4 regions of the Vibrio sp. JCM 18905 genome follow, and region 2 is predicted to be linked to each of the others. Evidence: predicted binding sites of a transcription regulator. Region 2 holds the regulator's gene; each other region holds the start of a gene.
The links. Region 2 encodes PurR, which represses purine synthesis genes. Its sites were predicted from a motif close to TNANGNAAACGTTTNCNTNA; they were not measured.
Positions count from the first base shown of each region.

Region 1: a site for PurR is predicted at 4,107-4,126, ahead of ACZ5ZC_RS20570 (NupC/NupG family nucleoside CNT transporter). Genes of this name have one in related genera too.
Region 3: a site for PurR is predicted at 3,835-3,854, ahead of pckA (phosphoenolpyruvate carboxykinase (ATP)). Genes of this name have one in related genera too.
Region 4: a site for PurR is predicted at 2,849-2,868, ahead of glpX (class II fructose-bisphosphatase). Genes of this name have one in related genera too.

Region 1 covers NZ_AP043880.1:829,680-836,956, reverse strand. The annotation lists gene deoA (thymidine phosphorylase) at 1-1,203, opposite strand, end outside; gene deoC (deoxyribose-phosphate aldolase) at 1,301-2,077, opposite strand; gene ACZ5ZC_RS20570 (NupC/NupG family nucleoside CNT transporter) at 2,659-3,942, opposite strand; gene ACZ5ZC_RS20565 (TatD family hydrolase) at 4,147-4,920, opposite strand; gene ACZ5ZC_RS20560 (DUF5363 family protein) at 4,907-5,104, opposite strand; gene prfC (peptide chain release factor 3) at 5,200-6,789, opposite strand; gene rimI (ribosomal protein S18-alanine N-acetyltransferase) at 6,936-7,277, opposite strand, start outside.
Region 2 covers NZ_AP043879.1:1,057,019-1,064,295, forward strand. The annotation lists gene glgA (glycogen synthase GlgA) at 1-1,088, shown strand, start outside; gene ACZ5ZC_RS13125 (alpha/beta fold hydrolase) at 1,199-2,002, shown strand; gene ACZ5ZC_RS13130 (hypothetical protein) at 2,040-2,360, opposite strand; gene ACZ5ZC_RS13135 (TVP38/TMEM64 family protein) at 2,381-3,067, opposite strand; gene ACZ5ZC_RS13140 (TfoX/Sxy family DNA transformation protein) at 3,183-3,773, opposite strand; cyclic di-GMP riboswitch class I at 3,890-3,979, opposite strand; gene purR (HTH-type transcriptional repressor PurR) at 4,265-5,269, opposite strand; gene torD (molecular chaperone TorD) at 5,735-6,382, opposite strand; gene torR (two-component system response regulator TorR) at 6,649-7,277, shown strand, end outside.
Region 3 covers NZ_AP043879.1:74,314-81,590, forward strand. The annotation lists gene ACZ5ZC_RS08555 (AsmA family protein) at 1-1,840, opposite strand, end outside; gene pckA (phosphoenolpyruvate carboxykinase (ATP)) at 2,033-3,661, opposite strand; gene hslO (Hsp33 family molecular chaperone HslO) at 3,999-4,874, opposite strand; gene hslR (ribosome-associated heat shock protein Hsp15) at 4,906-5,292, opposite strand; gene gspC (type II secretion system protein GspC) at 5,546-6,469, shown strand; gene gspD (type II secretion system secretin GspD) at 6,506-7,277, shown strand, end outside.
Region 4 covers NZ_AP043879.1:210,630-217,906, forward strand. The annotation lists gene ACZ5ZC_RS09170 (GIY-YIG nuclease family protein) at 33-299, shown strand; gene ACZ5ZC_RS09175 (DUF3135 domain-containing protein) at 293-643, opposite strand; gene ACZ5ZC_RS09180 (helix-turn-helix transcriptional regulator) at 804-1,424, opposite strand; gene glpX (class II fructose-bisphosphatase) at 1,784-2,791, opposite strand; gene zapB (cell division protein ZapB) at 3,140-3,382, shown strand; gene rraA (ribonuclease E activity regulator RraA) at 3,518-4,024, opposite strand; gene ACZ5ZC_RS09200 (1,4-dihydroxy-2-naphthoate polyprenyltransferase) at 4,101-5,018, opposite strand; gene hslU (HslU--HslV peptidase ATPase subunit) at 5,814-7,145, opposite strand; gene hslV (ATP-dependent protease subunit HslV) at 7,169-7,277, opposite strand, start outside.

The DNA of each region.
Region 1 (7,277 bases), on a different replicon from region 2:
AACGGCAAGAGGTTTATCGCTATCTGCAACTTCACCCAAGCGGATGAACTCGTCGAAACCTACGGCATAGTCGATTTCATCAGTAGCAACACGGCGACCACCACCCATAGCAACGACAGCCATGCCAATCGCACGCGTGTCCATTGCTGAAACAATGCCCGTTTCCGTCGCGTAAACAGGCTTGATGATTTCCGCTTTTTCTAGGTAGTTATCGTAGTTTTCTACGAAGTCTGCTGGGCCGCCAAGACCCGCAACCATCTTGCCGAAGCATGCTGCTGCTTTACCGTTGTCTAGCGCTTCCATCAACTTCACACGTGCGTCTTCTGTGTTCTCAGCCAGTTTGCCAAGTACCAGCATTTCTGCACAAGAAGCCATGGTGACTTCAAGTAGGCGTGGGTTACGGTATTCACCAGTTAGGAAACGAACCGCTTCACGAACTTCCACCGCATTACCTGCCGAAGAGGCCAATACTTGGTTCATGTCTGTCAGGATTGCAGTGGTCTTAGTACCCGCACCGTTTGCTACTGCAACGATTGATTTCGCTAGCTCTTCAGACGCTTCGTAAGTTGGCATGAATGCGCCAGAACCTACTTTTACGTCCATTACTAGCGACTCAAGACCTGCTGCTAGCTTCTTAGATAGAATAGAAGCAGTGATCAGTGAAATGTTATCCACTGTTGCGGTAATATCACGAGTCGCGTAAACACGCTTATCCGCTGGAGCTAGGTCACCGGTTTGACCGATGATCGCCACACCAGCGTCTTTGGTCACTTGACCAAAAACATCGTTGCTTGGTGTGATGTTGTAGCCAGGAATAGACTCAAGCTTATCTAGCGTACCGCCTGTGTGGCCAAGACCACGGCCAGAGATCATTGGTACGAAACCGCCACATGCTGCCACCATAGGGCCAAGCATCAAAGACGTTACGTCACCCACACCGCCAGTAGAGTGTTTGTCGACAATTGGGCCACCAAAGTTCATGTGGCTCCAGTCGATAACCATGCCCGAATCACGCATTGCACACGTTAGGGCGATGCGCTCATCCATGGTCATTTCATTGAAGAAAATCGTCATAGCAAACGCCGCGATCTGACCTTCAGATACGGTGTTATTTGCTACGCCTTGAATAAAGAAGTTGATTTCGTCTGCGGTAAGTACTTCACCGTCACGTTTTTTACGAATGATTTCTTGTGGTAAATACATTAGTGCCTCCCATGCTCTCAGTGAGCCATGGTTAAGTAGGATAGAAGAGGTTTGGTAGCACCCGTTTAGGTGCTACCGTTCAGACATATTATTGGGATTAGTACGCTGCTGGATCAGCAGTTTCGTCTGTCACTTCTAATGTATTTAGTAGGTTAGTTAGCAGGCTAGACGCACCGAAACGGTAGTGACGGGCATCAACCCAGTTGTCACCTAGGATTTCGTCAGCCATTGCTAGGTATGCAGCTGCGTCTTCAGCAGTGCGCACACCACCTGCTGGTTTGAAACCAACAGTTTCTGCAACACCCATGTCGCGAATCACTTCAAGCATCATGCGTGCATATTCTGGTGTTGCGTTTACTGGCACTTTACCAGTTGAAGTTTTAATGAAGTCAGCACCTGCTTCAATACAGATTTGAGATGCTTTCTTGATTAGTGCTTCTTCTTTTAGTTCACCCGTTTCGATGATCACTTTAAGAAGAATGTCACCACAAGCCTCTTTACATTGCTTAACTAGTTCGAAGCCTACTTTCTCATCACCCGCCATTAGCGCGCGGTATGGGAAAACAACGTCAACTTCGTCTGCACCGTAAGCAACCGCCGCTTTTGTTTCAGCAACAGCGATTTCGATGTCGTCGTTACCGTGTGGGAAGTTCGTTACTGTTGCAATGCGAACCTCTGGCGTACCTTGCTCACGAAGTGTCTTCTTAGCAATAGGAATAAAGCGAGGGTAAATACAAATTGCAGCTGTGTTGCCTACTGCTGTTTTCGCGTCATGACATAATGAGATCACTTTTGCATCAGTGTCATCGTCATTCAACGTAGTTAGGTCCATAAGTTTAAGTGCACGTAGCGCTGCTGCTTTTAAATCGCTCATTTCTATCTCCGATCAATATTCAAAAAATTCACTACTCAGCCTTACATCACGTCTCTAACTATAATCAACAAGTCGAGACAATGTGAGTAAATGGCTAAACAGTCTATTAATGAACGGACTTGGTTCCCTGAAGACTCGGCATATACAGCGAAAATTTCATATGCCAATTGCTATCCTTGTCACCGCACAGTACCAGTTTGGCCTATGGCACAACAATCTATGATTGCGGTGTCTTTAATATCACATCACACAGCAAAACGCCTATTAGATCTGATATTGCTGGGCAAGTCATTTGCCCATCGATTATGTAATATTCATTACGTGATTAAGTATCAACCTTAACCACTATCCTGTGATTAATACATTATAGAGTTTCACCGCAAAACTGTAGCACCAAATAGAGCGCAAACGGTTTGTATCTCAAAATTTCCTAGCCCCTATTCCATCGGCTGCGTAACTCATAGACTGAGTCCGGCATCCGGTGAGATTTTAGAGCCCGAAAAACGAAAAATGCCCCGCAGCAATCTCTTGCTACAGGGCATGATGTAAAACGGCGTCTATATATTAAGAACCGATTCTAATTATAGTGCTGCAAGGCTTAAGCAGAAGCCTGCAATTGTCGCTGCCATAAGGTTAGACAACGTACCTGCAAGCACAGCTTTAACACCCATGCGAGCGATGTCACTACGACGGTTTGGTGCAAGGCTACCTAGACCACCAAGTAGAATCGCGATAGAAGAAAGGTTCGCGAAACCACATAGTGCGAATGAGATGATAGCTGTTGTCTTCTCAGACATTACTTCACCAGTTGCCGCGATTACTTGAGCGTTTTCACCTAGGTATGGTGTGAAGTTCAAGTAAGCAACGAATTCGTTCACTACGATTTTCTGACCGATGAATGAACCAGCAGTTACTGCTTCAGCCCATGGAACACCGATTAGGAATGCTAGTGGAGAGAATGCGTAACCTAGGATTAGCTCTAGCGTTAGTTCTGGCATGCCGAACCAACCACCGATGCCACCTAGCATACCGTTGATCAGCGCGATTAGACCAACGAATGCGATTAGCATTGCACCTACGTTAAGCGCAAGTTGTAGACCAGAAGCCGCACCGCCCGCTGCTGCGTCGATTACGTTTACTGGTTTGTCGTCGCCGCCGTCCATCGCTTCTTCAATACTTTCGTGAGGCTGGTCAGTCTCTGGGTGAAGGATTTTAGCGAATAGTAGACCACCTGGTGCCGCCATGAATGATGCTGCTACTAGGTACTCTAGTGGAACACCCATTGAAGCGTAGCCCGCTAGTACACCACCAGCAACAGAAGCTAGACCACCACACATTACCGCGAATAGCTCTGATTGAGTCATTTTTGGAACGAATGGACGAACAACTAGAGGTGCTTCTGTTTGACCTACGAAAATGTTTGCTGCTGCTGACATTGATTCCGCACGTGAAGTGCCCAGCGCTTTTTGTAGTGCGCCACCAAGAATCTTGATAACCCATTGCATAACGCCAATGTAGTAAAGAACTGAAATCAGTGCAGAGAAGAAGATCAGTGTAGGAAGAACACGGAATGCGAAGATGAAACCGCCGCCGCCGAATACTTCGAACATCTTGTCAGAAACAAGACCACCGAACAGGAATGATGAACCATCGTTACCGTAGTTGATAACGTTAGAAACACCTGAAGAGAAACCGTTTAGTAGATCACGGCCCCAAGGCACATACAGAACAAATGCACCTAATGCGAATTGGATAGCGAATGCGCCACCCACAGTTCTTAGATTGATAGCTTTTCGGTTATTAGAAAATGCCACTGCAATCGCAAGAAGCACTACCATACCGATTAGGCTCATAAACAGGCTCATAGTTTATGACTTCCTTATAAGTTATTTATTGGCGTGTTACAAAATGGAGCTATAAAGCGGGAGCAATTATACTCATGCAGAATCAATTAAAGTAATGCCAGCCTCACACTTTCCTATAAGATTCATGATTGATTCAGCCAGCTTTGTGAGTTAATTCACAATAAGCAGGAAAACGTTTTCTATTTCAAACCACATCTTTAGATTTTATTCACATATCGAGAAAGCAAAATTGCTATTTTTCCATAACTGAGAGGCAATCGATTGCTTTGAGCCGTTATGCAACTCTACGAGCTCATTAAAGACGTGAATGAGTTTGGCTGGGTGATTCGACTCCCCTTGATACCCAAGTATAGGCATATCCGGTGCATCTGTTTCGATCACGAGATGTTTGAGTGGTAATTTTTGAATTGCGTCGCGCGTTTTCTTCGCTCTTGGGTAGGTGATGGTTCCTCCTACTCCGATAAAAAAACCTAATTTGACCCACTCCATTGCTTGCTGATAACTCCCAGAGAAAGCATGTAGCACACCGCCCCGAGGGAGCTTCGCCGCTTTAACCATTTGAATAAGGCGATTGTGCGCTTTTCGGCTATGTAAAATAACTGGGAGTTCGAAGCATCTAGCCAGTTCAAATTGAACTTCAAGTGTCTCTTCTTGCAACTGTGGGTCAACATCAATGGCAAAATCTAGCCCACACTCTCCTATTGCCACGCACTGGGGAGCATTTTGTTTTAGATAATGTTCCAATTCAGCAAAGTGCTGCTCGACGTTATCTTCAAGAAAATACGGATGAAACCCAAGGGCGTAATACAAATTGGCATGTTGATCTGCCAAGGTTTGAATACGAGCCCAGTTTTGAGGTCCCACTGAAGGAATCAGAATTCTTGTCACGCCTTGCGTTTGAGCTAGCTCAAGTTGATGTGCAAAGTCACCTTGGAATACATCAAAGTCAAAGTGACAATGGGTATCAAAGAGCTTCATCTTGAGACTTTTTATCTGTACCGACAAACTGAGAATCAGAAAATAGCAGAGCTTCACTGTTCTCTTCATTTTGATGGGCAGGATCTTTTCGATACGGAACGCAGCTGCGTTTTTGATCAGGGGTTAACCCCATCTCCTTGCACCAGTCGTCGTAACGCTTCAATCCTCGTTTAAACCAGTTCATACCTCATCCTTATAAAAAACGCCCTTGGCTAAGTTTATAGCCAAGGGCGTTTTAAAATCTAGTTTGCGTTAAAGCTTACCCAAACCGCTTTTTGATTAGTGCTCACGCGTCGCACGGAAATCAATATCAGGGAAACGCTCTTTCGCCAAGTTTAAGTTAACCATTGTTGGTGCAATATACGTTAGGTTATCACCACCATCCAATGCTAAGTTTGCTTGGTTCTTACGTTGGAACTCATCCAGTTTCTTCGCATCATCACACTCAACCCAACGCGCAGTTGCAACGTTAATGCCTTCATAAATCGCTTCAACGTTATATTCAGACTTCAAACGAGCCACAACAACATCGAACTGAAGTACACCAACGGCACCAACGATCAGATCGTTGTTTTGTAGTGGACGGAATACCTGTACCGCACCTTCTTCTGATAGTTGCACCAAGCCTTTTAGTAGCTGTTTCTGCTTTAGTGGATCTTTCAGGCGAATACGACGAAACAGCTCCGGGGCGAAGTTCGGAATACCAGAGAATTTCAGTGACTCACCTTGAGTAAAGGTATCACCAATCTGGATAGTACCGTGGTTATGCAGACCAATGATATCACCCGCGTAAGCGTGTTCTGCACGTGAACGGTCACCAGCCATAAAGGTTACTGCATCAGAGATACTCACCTGCTTGCCAAGACGAACGTGGTTCATCTTCATACCCTGCGTGTAAGTACCCGATACAATACGCATGAATGCGATACGGTCACGGTGTTTCGGGTCCATGTTTGCTTGGATCTTGAATACGAAACCAGAGAACTTCTCTTCTGTCGCTTCAACTTCACGCTCAACCGCTTGACGCGTTTTCGGTGCTGGTGCCCACTCTGTTAGACCGTCTAGCATGTGGTCTACACCGAAGTTACCTAATGCGGTACCGAAGTAAACTGGCGTCAGGTCACCTGTTAAGAACATTTCCAAATCAAACTCAGGGCAAGCACCCATAACAAGCTCAAGCTCTTCTCGAACACTTTCCGCAAGGCCTGCACCGACTTTTTCATCAAGCTCTGGGTTATCTAGACCTTTGATGATTCGAACTTCTTGAATCTCATGACCGTGACCAGATTCGTATAAAATCGTTTCATCACGGTGAATGTGGTACACACCTTTAAACTCTTTACCACAGCCGATTGGCCACGTGATAGGCGCACACATCATGCCCAATTCGTTTTCTACTTCGTCCAATACTTCCATTGGATCACGAACGTCACGGTCAAGTTTGTTCATGAAGGTCACGATTGGCGTATCGCGTAGACGGGTTACTTCCATCAGCTTACGAGTACGATCCTCGACACCTTTCGCTGCATCGATAACCATCAAACACGAGTCGACTGCCGTTAGAGTACGGTATGTATCTTCCGAGAAGTCTTCGTGTCCAGGAGTATCAAGTAGGTTTACCAGGCAATCATTGTAAGGGAACTGCATCACAGACGTGGTTACCGAGATACCACGTTCCTTTTCCATTTCCATCCAGTCTGATTTTGCGTGCTGTGCATTACCACGACCTTTAACCGTACCTGCTTTTTGAATCGCGTTTCCGAATAAAAGGACTTTTTCAGTAATGGTGGTTTTACCCGCATCCGGGTGAGAAATAATAGCGAACGTTCTACGTTTAGACACTTCGCTTAGAAAAGGTGTATTTGACATGAAACTGGTCTTCTTTGATGTCTGAATGCTTGCTCGAAAAGCAAACACGCTTTTTAGATTCAATATTGCGCGGTATTCTCGCTTATTATTGCCTCAGGGGCAACTGATCGCTTTAGGGGCGACCTCCCTTATGGGATGCGTTAACGTTAGTGAAAGAAGAGATAACTCATGATGATCGCATCTTCTTTTCCCGTGCCAGTTTTCGCAGGGTAATAGTTATGACGTCGATCAACTTCATTGAATCCAGCTTGTTCATAAATATAAATAGCAGGCTTATTACTCTCTCGCACCTCAAGCCAAGCACTCTCCGCTTTTGATTGCTCACAATGTTCTAAAAACGCATCCAAAAGTTTTTGACCATAGCCTTTACCCTGAAGATGCGGCGCGATAGCAATATTCAGCAACGTAACTTCACCGACAATATTCTGCGCATAAAAGTAGCCAATCACCATCTCGCCATCGAGCATCACATGATGACATGCTCCACG
Region 2 (7,277 bases):
ACATGTTGCCGAAGCTTGCTTTTCAGCCAGATATCATACACGCGAACGATTGGCACACTGGTCTTGTTCCATTTTTGCTCAAGCACAGGTATGGCAATGATCCGTTTTTTGCTCATATTAAAAGCGTCATTTCAATTCACAATGCGGTCTTTAAAGGCGTATTTAGTTATGAAGACGTGCAGTGCTTGCCAGAGTTTCATTGTCGAAACGTTCCCGATGCTGCGGTGAGTGCAACGCATATTACTATGCTCAAAGCTGGTGTAATGAATGCCGATAAGATAAACGCGGTCAGCCCTACGTACGCAGAGGAACTCAAAACAGAGCTTGGCAGTCATGGAATGGCTTGGGAGTTTCAGCAACGCGCGCAGGACTTAGTTGGTATTTTGAACGGTTGTGATTACAGTGCTTGGAACCCGGAAACGGATACTTACTTGCCAGTTAATTACTGCGCTGACCAACAAAGTATGACGCAAGGCAAGAAAGCGTGTAAACAAGCATTACAACTGCGGCTAAATTTGCCTGAAAAAGATGTAGCCATGTTCGGTATGGTTTGTCGGTTGACCCAGCAAAAAGGTGTGCATTACTTGTTGCCTGCTTTGGCCGATTTTTTGAAGCACGATGTTCAACTAGTTGTCGTTGGGACCGGAGACCCTGTACTAGCCGCTCAGCTAGAAGAAGTTGCTGCACAGTTTTCTAGTAAATTTGTCTTCGTAGAAGCTTATGATAATGAACTTGCGCATATCGTTGAAGCGGGTTCTGATTTCTTTCTGATGCCTTCTGAGTTTGAGCCGTGTGGTTTGAATCAAATCTATAGTATGGCTTACGGTACATTGCCGATAGTACGTGGTGTCGGTGGTCTAAAAGACAGCGTCAACGATTATGATGTGAACCCTTCTGAAGCGACGGGGTTTGTTTTTTTCGAACCGACACCGCAGGCATTGTTGTTAACGATGCTAAGGGCATTGTTGCTCTATGCTCAAAACGAACCTGAAGTGAATAAAGTACAGTTGCACGCGATGCAACAAGATTTTTGTTGGCAAAAGGCCGCAGAAGCTTATTTGCAACTTTACAATTCGGCGTTAAATTGACTTAAAATTGTAACGAAAGGCACCGAATGAGGTGCCTTTATTATCTTGAGTAAGGGGAGTGTGGTAGGATGGCTTTTTACTCAATAGCACGACCTTTTTGATACTTGAATATGACCCAGCCGCTACTTTTTCATAAAACCTATTTGCACCCTACTAGTCATGAGTGGGTTGTATTTGTGCATGGTGCTGGCGGTAGCTCTTCTATCTGGTTCAAGCAAATCAAAGCTTACAAGCAACATTTTAACTTATTGCTGATCGATTTAAGAGGTCATGGAAAGTCAAATCAGTTACTTAAAGAGCTCATTGCCAGCCGTTATACCTTTACGGAAGTTACCCAAGATATTTTGAAAGTATTGGACCATTTAAAGATCCAATCCGCTCATTTTGTCGGTATGTCACTTGGTACCATTATTGTTCGAAACCTTGCTGAATTATCAGCAGAGCGCGTGCGTTCAATGGTACTCGGTGGTGCTGTCACAAGGCTCAATACTCGTTCTCAAATATTGGTTAAATTAGGTAATTTTTGTAAGCACATTCTGCCGTACATGTGGCTCTACAAACTTTTTGCGTACATTGTTATGCCACAGAGAAGCCAGCGAGAGTCTCGCCATCTTTTTATTCGTGAGGCCAAGAAGCTTTGCCAAAAAGAATTTAAACGTTGGTTTATTCTTGCTGCTGATGTAAATCCTTTAATGAAGTATTTTAAAGATCGAGAGTTACCCATTCCCACACTCTATTTAATGGGCGACAGAGATTACATGTTTATTAAGCCTGTTAAAGAAATGGTTGCGGCGCATAAGCTTAGTGTTTTACGAGAGATCCCCAACTGTGGTCATGTCTGTAATGTTGAGCGGCCTGAAGATTTCAATCAACATTCCATCGAATTTATTAAGCAGCAAACGGTTTCTGCTTAGCGCTGAATAAATCGATTGAGTAGGAGTAGGGGAGTTATTAAGGCTCCCCTATTTGATGTCCACATTGCCAACAAGCACCAAACTGCCCCTCGTTTACCTCATGGCACTTCGGGCACTGCCAATCTTGATACTCATTTCCATCGGATTGTTTGCGGTAGGCTTGTACTATTCCTTCTGCTTTTACTTGTTGTTTGGCGTCAAAAAGCCAGACATAAGGATCGGTATCATCACTAAACGGCAGCTCTCCTTTTAAACCGAAAATACCTTCTCCGCGGACTTCACAGTAGACTTGCTCGGTTTTCAATAATTCGCACACGATATGCGCTTCTGCTGGGTTTTTAGCAATGAATATTTTCATTAAACACGTCCACTTACTAATTATGAGTTTTGCTGACTCGGTGTTGGCCTTACTTTATTCATAACCCATTTAGTGATGATTGGAAACAGCCCCAGTAACGCAAAAGAGGCCAATACCGCAGGTGAAATAATGCCTGACAGGCTTTCAATTGTTGCTAACTGAGTACCGGCGTTTAAGTAAACTGCAGTGCCTGGCAACATACCTACTTGGCTAGTAAGGTAAAATCGACCTACAGACATTGGCGTTAAGCCCATCAACAAGTTGATAAGAAAGAAAGGGAATACCGGAATGAGACGCAAGGAAAATAGATAAAATGCACCGTCCTTTTCGACACCTTGGTTAATTGCGATTAACTTATTGCCAAACTTGTTTTGTACCCAGTCACGCAGCAAATATCGGCTGCTTAAAAATGCTAGCGTTGCACCCATAGTACTGGCGAAAGAAACCAGTAATAAGCTCGTCCAAAAACCAAATAGAGCCGCACCAAGTAATGTAACCACTGCAGCCCCAGGAATAGAAAAAGCGGTAATTGCAATGTAGGCAAAAAAGTAAATAGCTGCCGAAAAAACAAAGTTCTGATCGATGTATGTGGTCAGCGCTTCTTGTTGGGCTTTTGCATTTTCCAACGTTAAATACTGACTAAAGTTAACGCCTAAAAAGATAATGATCGCGACCAGGATTAGGCCTAATATCAGTTTCTTATTCATATTTATGATTCCAATTTGGGATATATGTAATAAGACAGAAGGAAAGTCGAAAAAATTTCACAAAAAAACCGCAGATTAGACTGCGGTTTTACAAGATAGTTTTTAAGGCCGACTTTTATTGGAGGCCATTCATCAACTCATCTCGGCGAGCTTGAGGTACAACGCTCCAATGAGTACCGTTAATAGCACCTTCTAGTGCCCATAACAGTTCAATGTTGACGGTTGCAGAGTGCGTATCTCTTATCGCTTTATAAGCGTTAAGTGCACCTTCCTCTTCCAGTTTTTCTACTGACTCAATGCCTGCTTTTTTTAGCATGCGTTCAGTAGCCAGTCGTAAGTTAGGCAAATCTTTTAAGCGATTAGGCTTTGTAGTTGCTTGCTGTTCTTTTTCAAGCTTTGCCTTTTTCAACGATTGGTTAGCTACTTCGATTAAGCGTTCGCTAGACTCCCATAAATCGTTGGAAATTGCGTAGTACTTAGTAACGACTGGGAAGCCACGTTTCTTATAAACGTAAGGCTTTAGCCCTTGTTTCTCGAAGTCAGATGAAGTTTGTTGGTCTGCTCTTATATGAAGCTGATTATTTACAACTAGTGCAAACATTGTTTCATCAGCGAATAGTCCGAAGCCACCAAACATTGAGCGCGACTTGATATTACCAAGTGCCTCAAATAGCTTCATAGAGTCTTTGAGTATCGGTTTATCCATGTTTTGTTATCTCGGTGTAATTAATATTACGCCACCAAAAGTCAGGTCCGAGAGAGTAGCAAACATGCGCAAAAGCAATGTCATTACAGGGTAAAGTCATCGCTTGCACACTTGCCATCGGTAACCCCGCTACCTTCCATATAGTATTATGGTTCAGGCCGGAGGCTTTGCGTCCCACCCTTTCGAATGGTTTGCCCTGTGCGTGACAGAATGAGCATACTTCGTATATTGAATTAACATCACGTTTTACCCGTAAAAGTGTGATTCTGGTTCAATAAAAAGTGTCGACAAGCGCATATTTGTGCATATTTGAGAATAAGGCGGGATGATCTCGAGGTTGTGAGGGTGTGTGATTTACCTACATATAAAACAGAGACTTAGAGATTCGAGATTTTTTGTCTAACAAACCTAAGTCAGGGAAAAGTTATTTAGAGATGAAAAATAAGCGCCCTTTTAGAGCGCTTATTTGACATCGTTATATTTGGCGAATTTTAGTTCATTTTCTTCACGGTGTTTCGAATTACAAGCTCAGGTTGCATTTCGAAAATTCGCTTTTCGTGTTCTTTATCTTTGATTCGCTCAAGTAGGATCTCGAACGCATTTTTACCCACACGACGTTTAGGTTGGTGGATAGTGGTTAACGGTGGAGAGAAGTATTCCGCAAGCTCGATGTTGTCGTAGCCGATCACTGAAATATCATCAGGAACTTTGATACCGTTTTGTTGTAGTCGGCTCATTAGGCCCAGAGCCATTGTGTCGTTAAAACAGAATACCGCTGTCGGACGTTTGTCCATTGCTGTAATTTTATCTGCGACTAATACGGCCGTATCACATTCAAAGTTACCTTCAAGGATCCAGTCTTCATTTACAGCTAGGTTTGCTTCGCTCATCGCGCGACGGAAACCTGCAATGCGTTCTTGGCAAGCAAGTTTTTCAAAATGACCGCTTAGACAAGCAATATCAGTATGGCCATTGTCGATCAGATGTTTGGTTGCGATGTAGCCACCTTCTTCTGAGTTATCCATGATCTTGTCCGCTTGTGAGCTTTCTGGACCCCAATCCATGACCACTTTAGGAATGTCGGCATGACGGTCAAGCATCTCTTTAAGCTCTTCGGTTAAGTCAGAACACATCACTAGGATGCCATCAACACGTTTTTCAGCCAGCATACGGATGTAATCGCGTTGTTTTTCGTAAATCCCACCCGTATTACACAGAATCAGAGTGTAGCCTTGGCGGTAACAGTAGCTCTCAACCCCGTCAATCACTTCTGAGAAGAATAGGTTGGTTGACTGCGTTACTAACATGCCAATCGTACGAGTTGAGTTGCACTTTAGGCTGCGTGCAACCGCACTTGGCGCGTAATTCAACTCGTCCACGGCTTTCATTACTTTTTCTTGCGTTGCTTCTGCAACGAAACGCGTTTTATTGATAACGTGCGAAACTGTCGTAGTGGAAACGCCGGCTAAGCGAGCAACGTCTTTTATAGTGGCCATAAATGGTGTCCTGTATCGAGCTACTGAAATATGTCGTGTTGGATGTACCTGATGCTCTAATGGTTTACACCCAGCAATCTAAGGTTGGCGCTAAGTGTTTCGGCAGCGGTTGGTCCAAGCACGACAAAAGGGTACGTAGCAGCATCGGTCGATGAATTTTATCTTTTTTCTATCTGATGAGAAATTGCCATCAACCTGTTAAAAAACACAAAAACCGCTATATTTCAGCGGTTTACATATAAATCATATTTAATCGTTTGCGCTCACATTTTAGCCCTATGTGGACTGACTAGCAATGTTTTCAGCAAGAGATTTGTGTATTTGAAGTCACATTTTGACTGCTAAATAACCAAGCGTCTTTGAGCTAAGTTAAGGCAAACGAATAATATACCCAACTTACTTACATTCAGTTATTTCAGGTATACAGGAAGCCCGATAGGCGGGCTCCTTAAAAATAGGCGGCAATTATTCCCCAAGAAGGTAAGCGCTGTCTAGTTTACAAAATGCAACTAATAGTTTCGCGACGCTCGAGTAGAACCCAAATTCGTCGAATTGTTTACATTTGTCTGCAAACTGAGGTAGCCAAGACATCAACTGTTGCTGGATAAAGTCGTTTTGTTTAACGAAGGCTTCTTCCATGTGTTTTTCTTGCTCAAGTTCGTTTGAGCGGATAATCATGTTGCCGAGAAAGTCGAGTTCAACGGCTAAGTGGTCAGCAGGCTCTTTTAGATTTTCATCTACTTGAACGCCAAATTCTGCCATCAACTTTTCCATTTCCTCGGCTGGCTTGTCATTCAGCAAACCTGATTCACCGATGTACATCGATGCGTAAGGAAGAGCGCCGTATTTTTCTGTCTTCAAAAACAGTTCACAAAAGTCAGCAGCAAGCTCCAATTGAGCGTCTTCACGATCTTGCAATCGGTTTAGCGCATCAACGAGGCTATCAACGGCTGGTTTCAGTGACTCATTTTCACCTAAACCTGCTAGAAAACTGCGAATTTCAACACTGTGGTAGGCTTCCAGCTCTTTCTCTGTTAGCTCTTTTGCGAACAAGCTCGAAAACCACCAGTAAATTTCAGCGCGTTTTTCATTAAAAGCTTTCACTTCTTGCATCTTGGGCTCCTGAATGATGCTTCAAGTTGTGCATCACAAAGTCAATTAGGGATATCCCCTAAGTGTAATCAATTAAAATGAATAGCAGTAACTATAATTATTATGTTTTATGGTCAAAAATTAACGTTTATTAATGGCGATGGGTAAGCTTGTTTTGAATCAATAAAAACGCTAAATCTTGCTTTTTAATGTATCTATGACTAGAAATGTTACTAGTTATGAATAGAATACGTCTTGGATAATAAGAAGACAGAAAAGTGGTGTAAATGAGCTATCACGTATTAGTCGTAGAAGATGATGTTGTAACTCGTAGTAAGCTTGCGGGATATTTCCAAAATGAGGGTTACCAAGTCAGCGAAGCAGAGAGTGGCGCAGAAATGCGTGAGGTCCTGCAAGCGGGCGATGTAGACCTGATCATGCTGGATATCAACCTGCCGGGTGAAGACGGCCTGATGCTTACTCGTGAATTACGTAGCCAATCGGATATTGGTATCATATTAGTAACAGGACGCACGGATAGCATTGATAAAATCGTAGGCCTAGAAATGGGCGCTGACGATTATGTGACAAAACCTTTTGAACTGAGGGAATTGTTGGTTCGCGTTAAAAACTTGCTGTGGCGTATTTCAGCAGCGCGTAGCGGTAGCGCGAAAGCGAACGAAACCAGTGAAGAACATATTGTACGTTTTGGAGAGTGGACATTCGACATTCAACGTCGTGCGCTGAGCCGTAACGGCGAACCCGTAAAATTGACCAAAGCAGAATACGAACTTTTGGTGGCGTTATCGTCTTACCCTAACCAGGTGTTAAGTCGCGAGCGTATTTTGAATATGATCAGCCACCGAGTTGATGCTCCCAATGATCGTACTATTGATGTTCTTATTCGACGTATGCG
Region 3 (7,277 bases), 980 kb from region 2:
GGATTTCGCCACTGAGTAGATCGCCTTCAACGCTCCCGCACGACTCTTTCAATTGATAAACAATGCCATTTAGCGGGTTGTTGGCCATATCAAACTCGCCCCAAACCCTACCACTCATAGCTTTCCCAGAAATGGTGACTGGTTCTATGGCGACTTTCCCTCGTTGCGCGCTTAAACGCAGCGGACTTAAGGTAATGGCTTTGAGCGAATGATTCGCTTGGGATTTAAAACGGGTATCTCGTAGGTTGGCTTCCACTTCACCAGATAAGCTGTAGGCCAGCATGTTGCGATCACCTGATAATCCTTGTAAATCGAGGCTGAGATCGGAAAAACCATCAATGGCCAGTGTGTTGGGTAAATAATCGTGGAAGAGTGATAAGGGAATGCCATCGGCATTGAGGTTGAGTGCCCAAGGCTGGCTCGGAGTACTTAGGTTTATCTGTCCGATGCCTTCTACGTAGCCTTGCTCGAGTGGTGCAAAAAGGCGTGTCAGTTTCCAAAAGCCATTCTCACTTTGCATGGCAAGTGCAGCATGAGACGTGAGCACTTGGTTATAACTGGCGTTTACAACGCTAGCGTCCAGATCGCCATGCCAAAGGCCCCAACGTTGATTGACCTGTTTAAGATCAAGCTGCTGCCCTTCGATGTTTAAACCGGAGAACTGCCAATAAGGTTCGTGAGATAGCTGAATGATCTGGCTGCGCTCGATGTCGAGTCGTTGGATTGTGACATGATCTAACTTACTGATGGCTGCGTGCCACCAGTTTTGGTTATCTTCAGGTTGTATTGCCCACTTGAGGCCTTGAATGGAGGCTTCTTCGAGTTGCCATTGCGTTGGAGTGAACACCCCAGAGACCTGCACACGACCTTGCTGCCAATCTAAGCTGAGATCGTTGAGCTGGATTTTTCCAGGCTCTATAGCAGCACTTAAACGCGGCTCTATTGCGGTTTGCTGTTGGAATTGGACGCTATCCGCCTGCAATGAAACTTGAGCCGTTGTCTCCCAGAGAGATAGTGGCAGTGTGGCGTTTTCTACGGAGAGCTCTAAGTTTTGCCAGTGCCAATCGCCCCATTCAATATCGGCGTTCAGTAAGTCTAAGCTATTAATGTGATTAATCTTGAATGGTATTGCTTGCCAAGGCTTAGCAAGCAGTGATTGGAGCTGGATATAATTGAGTTGCAACTTATTGATGGTCACATTCACTAAAGACCAGCCTTGTGGATACTGCTCGCCTTGCCCTGAAATTTGACTGTTACGCCAGTTAAATGAAGTGCCATAGAGCGTACTGTCTTGCGGTTTGTAGTCCATGTCGACCAAGACCTGATTAAAGGCTTCGCCATTCCAATAGATCTGGTCGGCTGCAAGTTGAACCTCGCCATATGGTATTAACTGGCCATTCCATTGTGGTGATTGAATTTGAAGGTCAATGCCATTACCAGAAAACTGCTCGTCGGCGTAATCAATATTTTTGAGCGCGATTTGATGGAACAAAACGTTATCTAAAGGCGGGAGCTTTGGCGCGCCATACTGCAAATTAAGTCCATCAATCAATAAGCTATCAACGATCCATTTACCATCGCGATAAACATCGGGATTCATCCATAAATCGACTTGCTCGATGTAAGAGCCGTCGTCTACGTTTGTGTTCACACCCTGTAAAGTTAAGTGGTAGGGAAAATCGTAACGCACGCTTTCTGCTTGAAAGGGCAAGGAAATGCTGTTTGATAGCAGACGCCAAGTTGCATCGGCGTAAGATGTTGTTAACAGCGCAATCGTAGTGGCCGGAATGGCAACTAAGATAACCAGTAACAGAATTAGAACTCGACGCGCTGTTTTCATCCCTGCTAGAACCTACGTTTGCTATTAAATAAAACTAGATAGGCTTTAGCTTGTATCAATATTCTGCGGTATTCAATAAAAAGCCCCTCAAAAGAGGGGCTTGAAGCGGTTTTTTGTAACTTGGTCTACGTAAAAGTGATAAGTGGCTGCCCACTTATCACTGTGGTTTACGCGACGTCGTTGTTACTCGACTTAATCAATCTGAGGGCCAGCGGCAACCAGAGATTTACCTTCCGCATTGTCCGTGTATTTATCAAAGTTATTGATAAAGCGTTCAGCCAAGTCTTTCGCTTTGCTTTCCCACTGAAGTGGATCAACGTACGTGTCACGAGGGTCTAGAATGCTTGGATCCACACCTGGTAGTGAAGTTGGTACTTCAAGGTTGAAGATAGGAATGTGCTTAGTTGGTGCATCTTCAATCGAACCATCAAGGATCGCATCAATAATTCCGCGCGTATCTTGAATCGAGATACGTTTGCCAGTGCCGTTCCAACCTGTGTTCACTAGGTAAGCCTCAGCGCCTGCTGCTTCCATACGTTTAACCAGTACTTCTGCGTATTTAGTTGGGTGAAGCGTTAGGAACGCTGCGCCAAAACATGCAGAGAAGGTTGGCGTTGGCTCAGTAATACCACGCTCTGTTCCTGCCAGTTTTGCAGTAAAGCCAGATAGGAAGTGGTACTTAGTTTGCTCAGGTGTCAATTTAGACACTGGAGGTAGCACACCAAATGCGTCCGCTGATAGGAAGATCACTTTATTCGCGTGACCGCCTTTTGATACTGGCTTAACGATGTTGTCGATATGGTAGATAGGGTAAGAAACACGAGTGTTTTCTGTTTTCGAACCATCATCAAAGTCGATAGAACCATCGCTACGTACCGTTACGTTTTCTAGCAGTGCATCACGGCGAATTGCGTTGTAGATGTCTGGCTCCGCTTCTTTCGATAGCTTGATGGTTTTCGCGTAACAACCACCTTCGAAGTTGAAGACGCCGTCATCATCCCAACCGTGCTCATCATCACCAATTAGCGCACGTTTAGGATCAGTCGATAGTGTGGTTTTACCCGTACCAGAGAGACCAAAGAATACCGCTACGTCGCCGTCTTTGCCCATGTTAGCGCTACAGTGCATTGATGCGATGTCTTTTAATGGAAGGAAGTAGTTCATCATTGCGAACATGCCTTTCTTCATCTCACCGCCGTACCAAGTACCACCGATAAGTTGCATGCGCTCGGTTAGGTTAAATACGGTGAAGTTTTCTGAGTTCAGACCTTGCTCTTCCCATTTTGGGTTAGTGCATTTTGCGCCATTCATTACCACGAAGTCTGGTTCAAATGTTGCCAATTCTTCTTCCGTTGGGCGGATAAACATGTTTTTAACGAAGTGCGCTTGCCATGCGACTTCCGTGATAACACGAATGCTCAAACGCGTATCTGGGTTTGCACCACAGTAACCGTCAACAACAAACAAGCGTTTGTTAGAAAGCTGGTTTGTGACCAGTTCTTTCAGCTCGTCCCACACTTCTGGAGTGATTGGTTTGTTGTCATTTTTTACTTGATCAGACGTCCACCACATATGCTCTTCTGTCGTAGCGTCTTTGACGATGTATTTATCTTTTGGTGAGCGACCAGTAAAGATGCCAGTGTCAACGGCAACCGCACCTAGTTCAGTAACCACGCCACGCTCATAACCTGTTAGGTCTTCACGCGTTTCTTCCTCAAACAACATTTCGTAGCTAGGGTTGCGAATAACCTCTTTAACGTTATGCAGTCCGTGCTTGGTTAGATCAAGTGTTGCAGCCTTAGTATGTTCCATAACGGTCATAGGTGCTCCTTATAAGGATTTTTGTAGGGATTTTGTAAGAATGTTTTAATTTTAATCTGCTCACCATGCTAGCAACGGGGCGGGGAGAAAACAGGGAGATAGCTCAAAATTTATCCATGATTTCAATAAGGTTTTAGGTAACCCGTCACATATTGGTGGGAATAGTTTATCGTGCACGCAATCCTTTGCGCTAGGGCAAAATCATTATTAATTGTTTAAAATTAAGCAGTTGTTTTATTACGCTTGAAGCGAGGCATTACGAGGGGTTGATCACAAAAATGCCAGCATTAAGCTGGCATTTTGTAGGGTAAATTACGTGCTTGATAAGCTATGTAAATTAATGCAGGGTTTTCTTGTCCGCAGAAGCTTGTGCATACAGCTCGGTGACTTCCGCTTCGTCGAACGTATAGGTCGTGCCACAGTAATCACAATGTAAAGAAACGGATCCTACTTCAGCCAAAATGTCATAAATTTCAGCTTTCTCAACGGTGATGATAGCGGCACCACTACGATCACGAGAACAGCCACAATGGAATTCGACAGGTTGCGGTTCGTAAAGGCGCACTTTGTCTTGGTTATATAGGCGGTATAGTAGTTCGTTAGCTTCTAGACCAAATAGCTCTTCATCTTTTACCGTGTCAGTCAGTTGCTCTAGATGCTCGAAATCATCTGGTGAACCAGTGCCATCAGGGATTACTTGAATCAACATACCTGCTGCGTGGGCTTTACCTTCGTGCTCGCCCGTGCGGATCCATAGACGCGTTTTTAGCTGCTCTGAGTTTGCAAAGTAGCCTTCTAGTACGTCGGCTAGAGTATCACCTTCTAATCCAACGACACCTTGGTAACGCTCACCGTTTTTCGGTTCGATAGTGATAACGAGGTAACCTTTGCCCATGAGATCGTGGAGGCTTGCATCATCGGCAATATCGCCTTCCCAGCGAGCCACGCCACGAACGCGTTGCTTGTGGTCACCGTTGATAACGGCAAGAGATACAGGGCCGTCGCCTTGTAGCTGAATGGTGATTGAGCCTTCGAACTTAAGAGTGGCAGTTAAAAGAGTGGTTGAAACGAGTAGCTCACCCAGCAGTTTCTCTATTGCTGCCGGATATTCCTTGCTGGAGATAACACGTTGGTACGCTTCATCCAATTGTACCAACTCGCCACGTACTGAAAGATCTTCGAATAGGTAGCGGTTTAAAACATTATTTGCCATGGAGTGCTTTCCTCGTTGGTAATTCCGGCTTTTATTGGTGTTTGAACTTAATGATGTCTCTGCGCTGCTTTTTATCTGGGCGGCGTTCTGGACTTGGGTTGTGGGCATTAAGCTTACGTTGAGTCGCGTGTTCCTCACGTTTCGCTATACTTTCATTAGTTTCGCGATACAAGGTCTGTGCGATGGGAGCGCCTCGGCGTTGATCAGAAATTTTTTCGATGATCACCGTTTTTTCTTCGTTGCCTTGACGAAGTCTTACTTCGGCCCCCACTTCAACGATTTTACTCGGTTTGCTTCGTTGGCCATTATAGTGGACTTTACCACCATCGACCATGTTACGAGCGATAGAGCGGGTTTTATAAAATCTTGCGGCCCATAGCCATTTATCTAGCCTAACGGCTTCATTTAGGGAACTCATAGAACACTACGCTATCTAATCACTGCCCGAATATGGCAATGAGTGATGGATTATTCACCTACAGATGGAGTCAAGGCGTATTTTTTTCAAGGGAGTTGGCAAAAACTGCATAAGAAAAAGGTATGAAAGACAACTTGTGATATAGTTCACTGCTCTTTGTTGAGTAATAATTTTATTGCAAATTTAGCAATTTAAAGTCGATAGCTATTGTTATAGCTTAAATGACGAACGTTAGAATAAAGGAATCCATTCAGTGAAACGTTTAGAGCTAAGTGCAGGATTATCAAGCAGACCGCTACTGGCTCAGATCAAGTCCAATAATTATACAATTCAAGCCAAACTTAGCTTGTTGCTCACCTGTCTGTTTATTGCGATAACCGGATGGATACTTGGCAAAATTGTATGGTTAGCCATACCTCAATCGTCGGAAGTGCCGCAATGGCGTCCATCGACGAGCAGCGTTGTTGCGAGCAATAAAGGCGACGCGATAGATTTTAATGCCCTTCAGAATGCCAACCTATTCGGTAAATTCACTGAACAAAAGCCTGCAGTTGTAGAACAACCTGTTGTTAAAGACGCTCCTAAGACGCGCCTTAACCTTACACTGGTTGGCGCGGTTGCAAGCAGTGATGCGAATACCAGCCTTGCTGTCATTGCCAACCGTGGCAAGCAAGCAACGTATGGTTTAGGTGAAGAAATTGAAGGTACGCGTGCGACACTAAAAGCCGTATTAGTGGATCGCGTCATCATTGACAACCAAGGTCGAGACGAGACCTTAATGATGCAGGGTATAGAATATAAGAAGCTATCTGAGTCGCCGCAGATAGCCAGAGCCCAATCTCAACGAGCAGAAGCAGCGTCTGACGTTGGAGAAAAATTAGAGCAAATCCGAGAGGAAATTGCGAAAGATCCACAAAGCGTTTTCAAATACATCACCATTTCACCCGTCAAAAGAGACGGGGGCATTGTTGGTTATCGAGTGTCACCTGGTCGTGATGCCGCGCTGTTTAATGATGTGGGTCTAGAACCTGGTGATATTGCGGTGCAACTTAACGGGATCGATTTAAGCGACCCGTCTTCTTCAGTACAACTGATGCAAGTGATGAGCGATCCGCAAGAATTAAATTTAACTGTTGAGCGCGACGGCCAACAGTACGATATCTATATCCAATTGTAAGACTTAGGCAACCGGCGTAAGTTCAGGGAGACATACGTGAAACATTGGTTCAGCAAAAGTGCCTGGCTACTAGCAGGAAGTTTACTCTGCGTCCCAGGTGCAATAGCAAACGAATTTAGTGCCAGCTTTAAAGGCACTGATATTCAAGAATTCATCAACATAGTGGGTCGTAATCTCGAAAAGACCATCATTGTTGACCCTTCAGTGCGCGGTAAAATCGATGTCCGCAGCTATGACGTGCTTAACGAAGAGCAATACTACAGCTTTTTCCTTAACGTACTCGAAGTATACGGCTACGCCGTCGTAGAAATGGACAACGGTGTACTTAAGGTTATCAAAGCGAAAGACTCAAAAACGTCAGCAATCCCTGTATTAGGTGATGGCAGCGCGCAAGGCGACAGCGTTATCACTCGAGTTGTTGCGGTGCGTAATGTGTCGGTTCGTGAGTTGTCTCCTCTACTTCGTCAACTGATTGATAATGCTGGTGCTGGTAACGTAGTTCACTACGATCCTGCGAACATCATCTTAATCACAGGTCGTGCGGCGGTCGTGAATCGCTTAGCGGAAATCATTAAGCGTGTTGACCAAGCGGGTGATAAAGAAATTGAGCTGGTGGAACTGCGCAATGCTTCTGCTGCCGAAATGGTGCGTATTGTTGAAGCACTGAATAAAAGCACCAATCAGAAGAGCACGCCTGAGTTCCTTGAGCCTAAAATTGTTGCCGATGAACGTACCAACGCGATTTTGATTTCTGGCGATCCTAAAGTACGTGCGCGTCTGAAGCGATTGATTCGTCAACTTGACGTTG
Region 4 (7,277 bases), 850 kb from region 2:
AATGAATCATCGATAGGACACCTTGCGTTTATATCCTAACGTCAAACAACAACGCCGTTCTTTACATTGGTGTTACCAGTCAGTTGCCTCAAAGAATATGGCAGCATAAAAACGGAGTAGTTGAGGGATTTACCAAGAAATACAACGTTCATAAGCTCGTTTACTTTGAGTTATTCGACGATATGGCTACTGCCATAAACCGAGAAAAGCAGCTCAAGCAGTGGAAGCGTGAGTGGAAGTTAGCCTTGGTAAGAGAAACGAACCCTAACTTTCTCGATCTATCTACTGAGTATCAGTAAAAATCATCCCTACCTTTAAATGCCTCTAAACTAACCACATCCGCTTTTTGAGTCGGTGCCGTTTCCCCTTGTAGCGCCGCTCTGAACTTCACGACCTGTTTTTGTAATTCGTTCATCAATACCACATTGGTGTGGTGAGGGTTTTTACACGTGCTGATGACCCTATCGATGTGGCTTTGCTGAGCCCACAGTCTTTCTTGCATGTTTTCTGATGCACTTTCGATCATCTCTTTTGCCATTTCATGACGAAATTGCTCAAAAGCTTCTGGATCTCGCTCTGCCATTCGAACCATTTCATCGAATGGCGGAAGCGTTTGAGAAGAGTAGTGACGTAGAGTAGACATTGATGCTCTCCAAATCCTTATGGAAATTGCCTTTAGTTACTAAAAGCCTATACCACTAGAAAGAGGAGAGAGGATGAATTCTTCAGCCGTCTCACTTATAAGAGAAGCTTTTAAGCTTGAGATTGAATAAGTGCGGCATGTCGATGTTTGGTTGTGGTGGTTACTGCAGTTGTTGGATGCGGTACACGCAGCGTCTTTGACCGCTGATGATATGCTCGGTGCGCTCTACTTTGGTGTCACGTCCAAGTAAAGACTGAAAGACACTTAATTCTGATTGGCACAAGCTTGGGCAGCGAGTTGCGGCTTTACAAATCGGGCAGTGATTTTCGATCAAGATAAATCCGTTCTCATCTTGCTCAAGCTCGGCCATATAGCCTTCTTGCTCTCTTAGTGTCACAAGAGTTTCTAGTTTGCTTTGCAGAGAGTTGCATTGCTCAAGGTGCTGACGATAACTTTGTAACGTGAGTTTTTCTCTTTCCGATGTGACTTTGTCCAGTCCATCTTTGCCAAAAATGTGTTCGACAGCCTCTATAAACTGAATGGTCAACTCACCGTGACGGTCAGCAAATTGCTCATGACCTTTTTGAGTGAGAGACCAATGGCGAGCGGGGCGACCCACTTTGACTTTGACGTCATGAATAGACAGGATGCCATCATCTTCTAAACTCTGAAGGTGCTGACGTGCCCCCATAGTTGTCATACCCAGCTCAGAAGAGAGTTGTTTTGCAGTGACGGAACCATCACGCTTAACGATTTGCAATATCCTATCTACAGTCTTCATATACCCACCATTTATACGTCAGTACATATTATGCGCGATAGGGTTAGTAAAGAAAAGTGTTGACTTAGTTTGAGTGGGGAGCTGTTGGGTCTATGTTCATGCGAACCAATATATATCGCCACTCTGAACAGCGAGAAACGAGTGTGCTTCAGAATCTATCGTTCGGTTGTGCAATGGTTGTGGTGAGAGGGAGAGAATAGGAGTTTGCTGTTATTAGATTCTTAGTCTCGCTGGAGCTCGCTAGAATGACGAGTTCTTTTGATTTAGAGCTTATTAAAGTCACCGTCATTCTGAACAGCGAGGAACGAGTGTGAGAAAGAAAGGCTCCAACTCAGATTGGCTAGAGCCTCGAGAAATGCTTAAAGAATAATATCACGCACTTCTGGATCTTTACGATCTAGGTAGTGAGTCGACTTAATACGACGAATAGTACGGCATCGACCACGCACGAGCAGCGTTTCTGTGGTTGCGATATTGCCTTGGCGAGAGATGCCTTCTAGCAAGTCACCTTTAGTGATGCCTGTAGCTGAAAATACCACATTGTCGCTACGGGCCATGTCTTCCATTTTGAGGACAACATTCGCTTTTACGCCCATTTCATCACAGCGTTTTAGTTCGTCTGCGCCGTAAATGCGGTTTTCTTCAGTATCGCCTTTTACTTCGTGACGCGGAAGTAGACGACCGTGCATGTCACCGTCTAGCGCTCGAATCACCGCGGCTGATACGACCCCTTCTGGCGCGCCGCCAATACAGTACATCATGTCCACTTCACTGTCTGGCATACAAGTCAGAATAGAGGCAGCCACGTCACCATCAGGCACCGCAAAGACACGTACGCCCATTGCTTGCATTTCTGCAATAACGTCATCGTGGCGAGGTTTCGCAAGGGTAATAACGACGAGGGTATCAAGTGGTTTGTTCAGGGCTTTTGCTACGTTCTCTAGGTTCTCTTTTAACGGCTTTTCTAAGTCAATCACGCCTTTTGCACCAGGGCCAACAACCAGTTTTTCCATGTACATATCTGGCGCTTTAAGAAAGCTGCCTTTCTCACCTGCGGCAAGTACGGCTAGTGCGTTAGATTGCCCCATTGCCGTCATACGCGTCCCTTCAATCGGGTCGACTGCAATATCTACTTCATCACCACCAATACCCACTTGCTCACCAATGTATAGCATTGGCGCATCATCGATTTCACCCTCACCAATGACAATTTCACCACTGATATCTGTTTTGTTCAGTAGGGTGCGCATAACTTCAACAGCTGCGCCATCGGCTGCATTTTTATCGCCACGGCCAAGCCATTTGTAACCAGCCAAAGCTGCACCTTCAGTCACACGGGAAAATGCCATTGCTAAATCGCGTTTCATGATGTCTCCAAGTAAGCAAGAGGGAAGAAGAATTTGCGCGGCGATTCTATCACAACGTAGGGTAAACGTTTGCCTTTTTGCGGAGCTTTTACTTTATCTAACTTGAATTTGATCAATACTTAGGGCGATTTTTAGCGTGGCGGGAGGCAAAATCCTTGCTCAAAAATGCTTCGGCGATAAGAAAAGTCAGCGTTTAGTGAGATTGCGCCGATTTTTTGACCGAATGATGCGAAATATCGAATATAGTGAGTGTTTCTCATCGCGACGCTGAGTAGAATGAACCTTATATAGGTTAGGTGTGCATCAATCTCGCACATCGTCCCAACGGAATAACATAGGTAGGCCAAGATGTCTTTTGAAGTACTAGAACAACTAGAATCTAAAATTCAAACTGCAGTTGACACAATCACTCTTCTTCAGATGGAAGTCGAAGAGCTGAAAGAAGATAAAGCAAAACTTGCGGAAGAAGCGAACGAGCTTCGCTCTCAACGAGAAGAGCTAGAGCAAAAAGCACAACAAGCACAGCAAGAGCATGCGCAATGGCAAGAGCGCATTCGTGCACTACTTGGCAAAATGGACGAAGTGGAATAATCCGGCTTCTTCATTCCAAATTAAAAACACCCGCGTTAAGCGGGTGTTTGTGTTTTGGGCAAGTTGAAAATCGTTGGGACAAGCTCGATTCTGATAGCCAAGAGAAGGTCCTATAACTTAGGTACCTAAGACTCGTTATTCTTCTTCATCCAACTCTAAATCAATATTCAATGGTTCAGGCGACAGGATAATTCCGGTGCTATCGGCATAAATATAATCTTCAGGTAAGAAGCTGACGCCGCCAAAATTGACTGGTACATCTAATTCGCCAATACCCTGGTTGGTCGCACCAACAGGAATCGAAGCGAGGGCTTGAATACCTAAGTTCATATCTTCGAGCTCATCAACTTCACGAACACAGCCGTAAACGACAATGCCTTCCCACTCATTTTCTTCCGCAATAGTTGCAATTTCTGCATCGATAAGGGCTTTACGTAGGGAACCGCCACCGTCAATTAACAAAACGCGACCAAGTCCGTCTTGCTCTAATGTCTCGCGGATCAACGAATTATCTTCAAAACACTTGATGGTGGTGATTTGCCCGGCAAATGAAGCGCGACCGCCAAAATTACTGAACATTGGTTCAACCACATCTACCTGATCGAGGTAGATATCACAGAGTGCTGAGGTATTGTATTCCATAGCGTACCTTTCTAAACAGAAATTGGTTGTCTTTGAGTATATCTAGGCATTAAGTCAATGCAATGACAATCCTTTTTTAACTTACTAGAGTTTGAGCTACCACAATTGTTGCAAACAAAACGTTGGTGACTAAAGAGCATTTCACGATGACTGGCATCATTGGTGCTATCTGAGCGGGCTTTTGTGTATGCCAAACCGCTTTACCATGATCGGCCACGAAATAAATACTAAGTAAAAATGGCAAGCTAATCCAAACGGGTTTGTCTTGAATTAACAAGTAAGCCGCAAAGGCAAGGATAGCTCCGCCAAGTAAGATAAAGTGGTACTGCTTGGCTTTACGTTGACCCAAGCGTACTGCGACCGTGCGTTTACCACACTCTCGGTCGTTCTCGATATCACGCATATTGTTGATGTTGAGTACTGCAACAGCGAGTAAACCGCAGCCTAAAGCAGGTAAGAATAGAGTGGTGTCTACGTGACCGGTATGCAAGAAGTAGGTACCGGATACGCCGAGTAAACCAAAAAACAAGAAAACTGAAATATCGCCAAGCCCCACGTAACCGTATGGCTTGCTACCCATGGTGTAAGCAATCGCCGCGAGGATGGCTAAAATTCCCAGTCCGATAAACGTCACAATGCTTTCCAGTGAGCTTAGTGAATAGAAAACTAACACTAAGCCAGAAATAGCGGTCAGAACGATGTTAAAGATAATCGCCTGTTTCATCTGTTTCGCACTTACCGCGCCAGACTGCATCGCTCGTAATGGGCCAAGGCGTTTGTCGTTATCTGTACCTTGAACAGCATCGCCATAGTCGTTTGCCAGGTTGGACAGAATTTGCAGCAACGTCGCGGTTACGAAAGCCATGATGGCAATTGTCAGTGAAAAATGACCCGCCGAGTAGGCGAGTACGCTACCCGTTAAGATAGAGACTAATGCCAGAGGTAGTGTTTTTGGGCGAGCGGCTTCAAGCCAGATCTGTAAAGATTGTTTCATGGAAATTTCGTGCTAGTAACCAATGTGCCCAGTATAAGCACAAAGAGGCAGATACGCTATTGACCTAAAACAACTCAACTAGAAGTCAAAGGGCGATTCAGAATCTATCGTCCGGTTGTGCAGTGGTGAAGGTGAGTGGGAAAGAATAGGCGTCTGCTGTTACCTGATTCTTAGTCTCGCTTGAGCTCGCTAGAATGACGAGATCTTTTTGATTTAGGTGTTGTCAAAGTCACCGTCATTCTGAACAGCGAGGAACGAGTGTGATTCAGAATCTATCGTCCGGTCGTGCAGTGGTGAAGGTGAGTGGGAAAGAATAGGCGTCTGCTGTTAGCAGATTCTTAGTCTCGCTTGAGCTCGCTAGAATGACGAGATCTTTTTGATTTAGGTGTTGTCAAAGTCACCGTCATTCTGAACAGCGAGGAACGAGTGTGATTCAGAATCTATCGTTCGGCTGTGCGGTGGTGAAGGTGAGAGCGGAAGAGTAGGCGCCTGCTGTTAGCAGATTCTTAGTCTCGCTTGAGCCGGCTAGAATGACGAGACCTTTTGATTTAGGTGTTGTCACAATGACCGTCATTCTGAACAACGAGGAACGAGCGTGATTCAGAATCTATCATCCGATTGTGCGGTGGTTAAGGTGGGTGGGAAAGAATAGGGTGTGCTGTTACTAGATTCTTAGTCTCGCTTGAGCTCGCTAGAATGACCAGATCTTTTGATTTAGATGTTGTTTAAGTGACCGTCATTCTAAACAAAAAAGCCCAGAAACAAGGTTCTGGGCTTTGGTGGGATAGATTGCGATTAAAGAATAAAGCGGCTTAGATCTTCATCTTCAATCGTGTCACCTAGGCGCTCTTTCACATAAGCGGCATCGATAACAAACTTCGCGCCAGATTGCTCCGCCGCATCGTAAGAGATTTCATCCATTAAGCGTTCCATAACGGTGTGTAAGCGACGAGCACCGATGTTTTCTGTGCTTTCGTTGACCGTCCATGCCGCTTCCGCGATTTGCGTGATGCCATCTTCTGTGAACTCGATGTCCACATCTTCCGTTTTCATCAACGCCACGTACTGCTCTGTTAGAGAGGCTTTTGGCTCTGTCAGAATGCGTTTGAAGTCGTTGCTGCTTAGTGCTTCTAGCTCAACACGAATTGGTAGACGACCTTGCAATTCTGGGATCAAGTCAGATGGTTTTGCCACTTGGAATGCACCAGATGCAACAAACAGAATGTGGTCTGTTTTTACCATGCCGTGCTTGGTTGATACCGTGCTGCCTTCAATCAATGGAAGTAGGTCGCGCTGAACACCTTCGCGTGAAACGTCTGGCCCTGAGCTCTCACCGCGTTTACAGATCTTGTCGATCTCATCGATAAATACGATGCCGTTGTTTTCAACGTTGAAAATCGCAGCTTCTTTTAGCTCTTCTTGGTTTACCAGTTTCGCCGCTTCTTCTTCCGCTAACGCTTTCATTGCGTCTTTGATTTTCAGCTTACGCTTTTTCTTAGTGTCGCCTGCCAGGTTTTGGAACATGCCTTGCAGCTGGTTAGTCATCTCTTCCATACCTGGGGGCGCCATGATCTCTACGCCCATTTGTGGTGCGGCTACGTCGATTTCAATTTCTTTATCGTCTAGTTGGCCTTCACGCAGTTTCTTACGGAAGATCTGGCGAGTGTGAGAAGACTCTTCCGTTTGCTCTGCTTGACCCCAGCTATCACGTGCTGGTGGCAGTAGCGCATCAAGAATGCGTTCTTCCGCTTGCTCTTCAGCGCGGAATTTTACTTTTTCCATCGCTTGTTGATGCGTCATTTTTACCGCGACATCAGTCAGGTCACGGATGATGGTTTCAACTTCTTTACCAACGTAACCCACTTCTGTGAATTTTGTCGCTTCAACTTTGATGAATGGTGCATTTGCCAGTTTTGCTAGGCGGCGTGCTATTTCAGTCTTACCAACACCAGTAGGACCAATCATCAAAATGTTTTTTGGCGTCACTTCGGCACGCAAACTTTCTTCAAGCTGCATACGGCGCCAGCGGTTACGAAGTGCAATCGCAACCGAACGCTTGGCTTTTTCTTGACCGATAATGTGGCGGTTCAATTCATGAACGATTTCGCGAGGCGTCATTTCAGACATATTCTTTCCTTACTTCGTTACGATTACGCGGTTGGTTTTTCAGGCTCTACCGTTGAGTCTAGCTCTTCTACTGTGTGGTGGTGGTTGGTGAAGACACAAATATCACCCGCGATGTTGAGGGCTTTTTCCGCG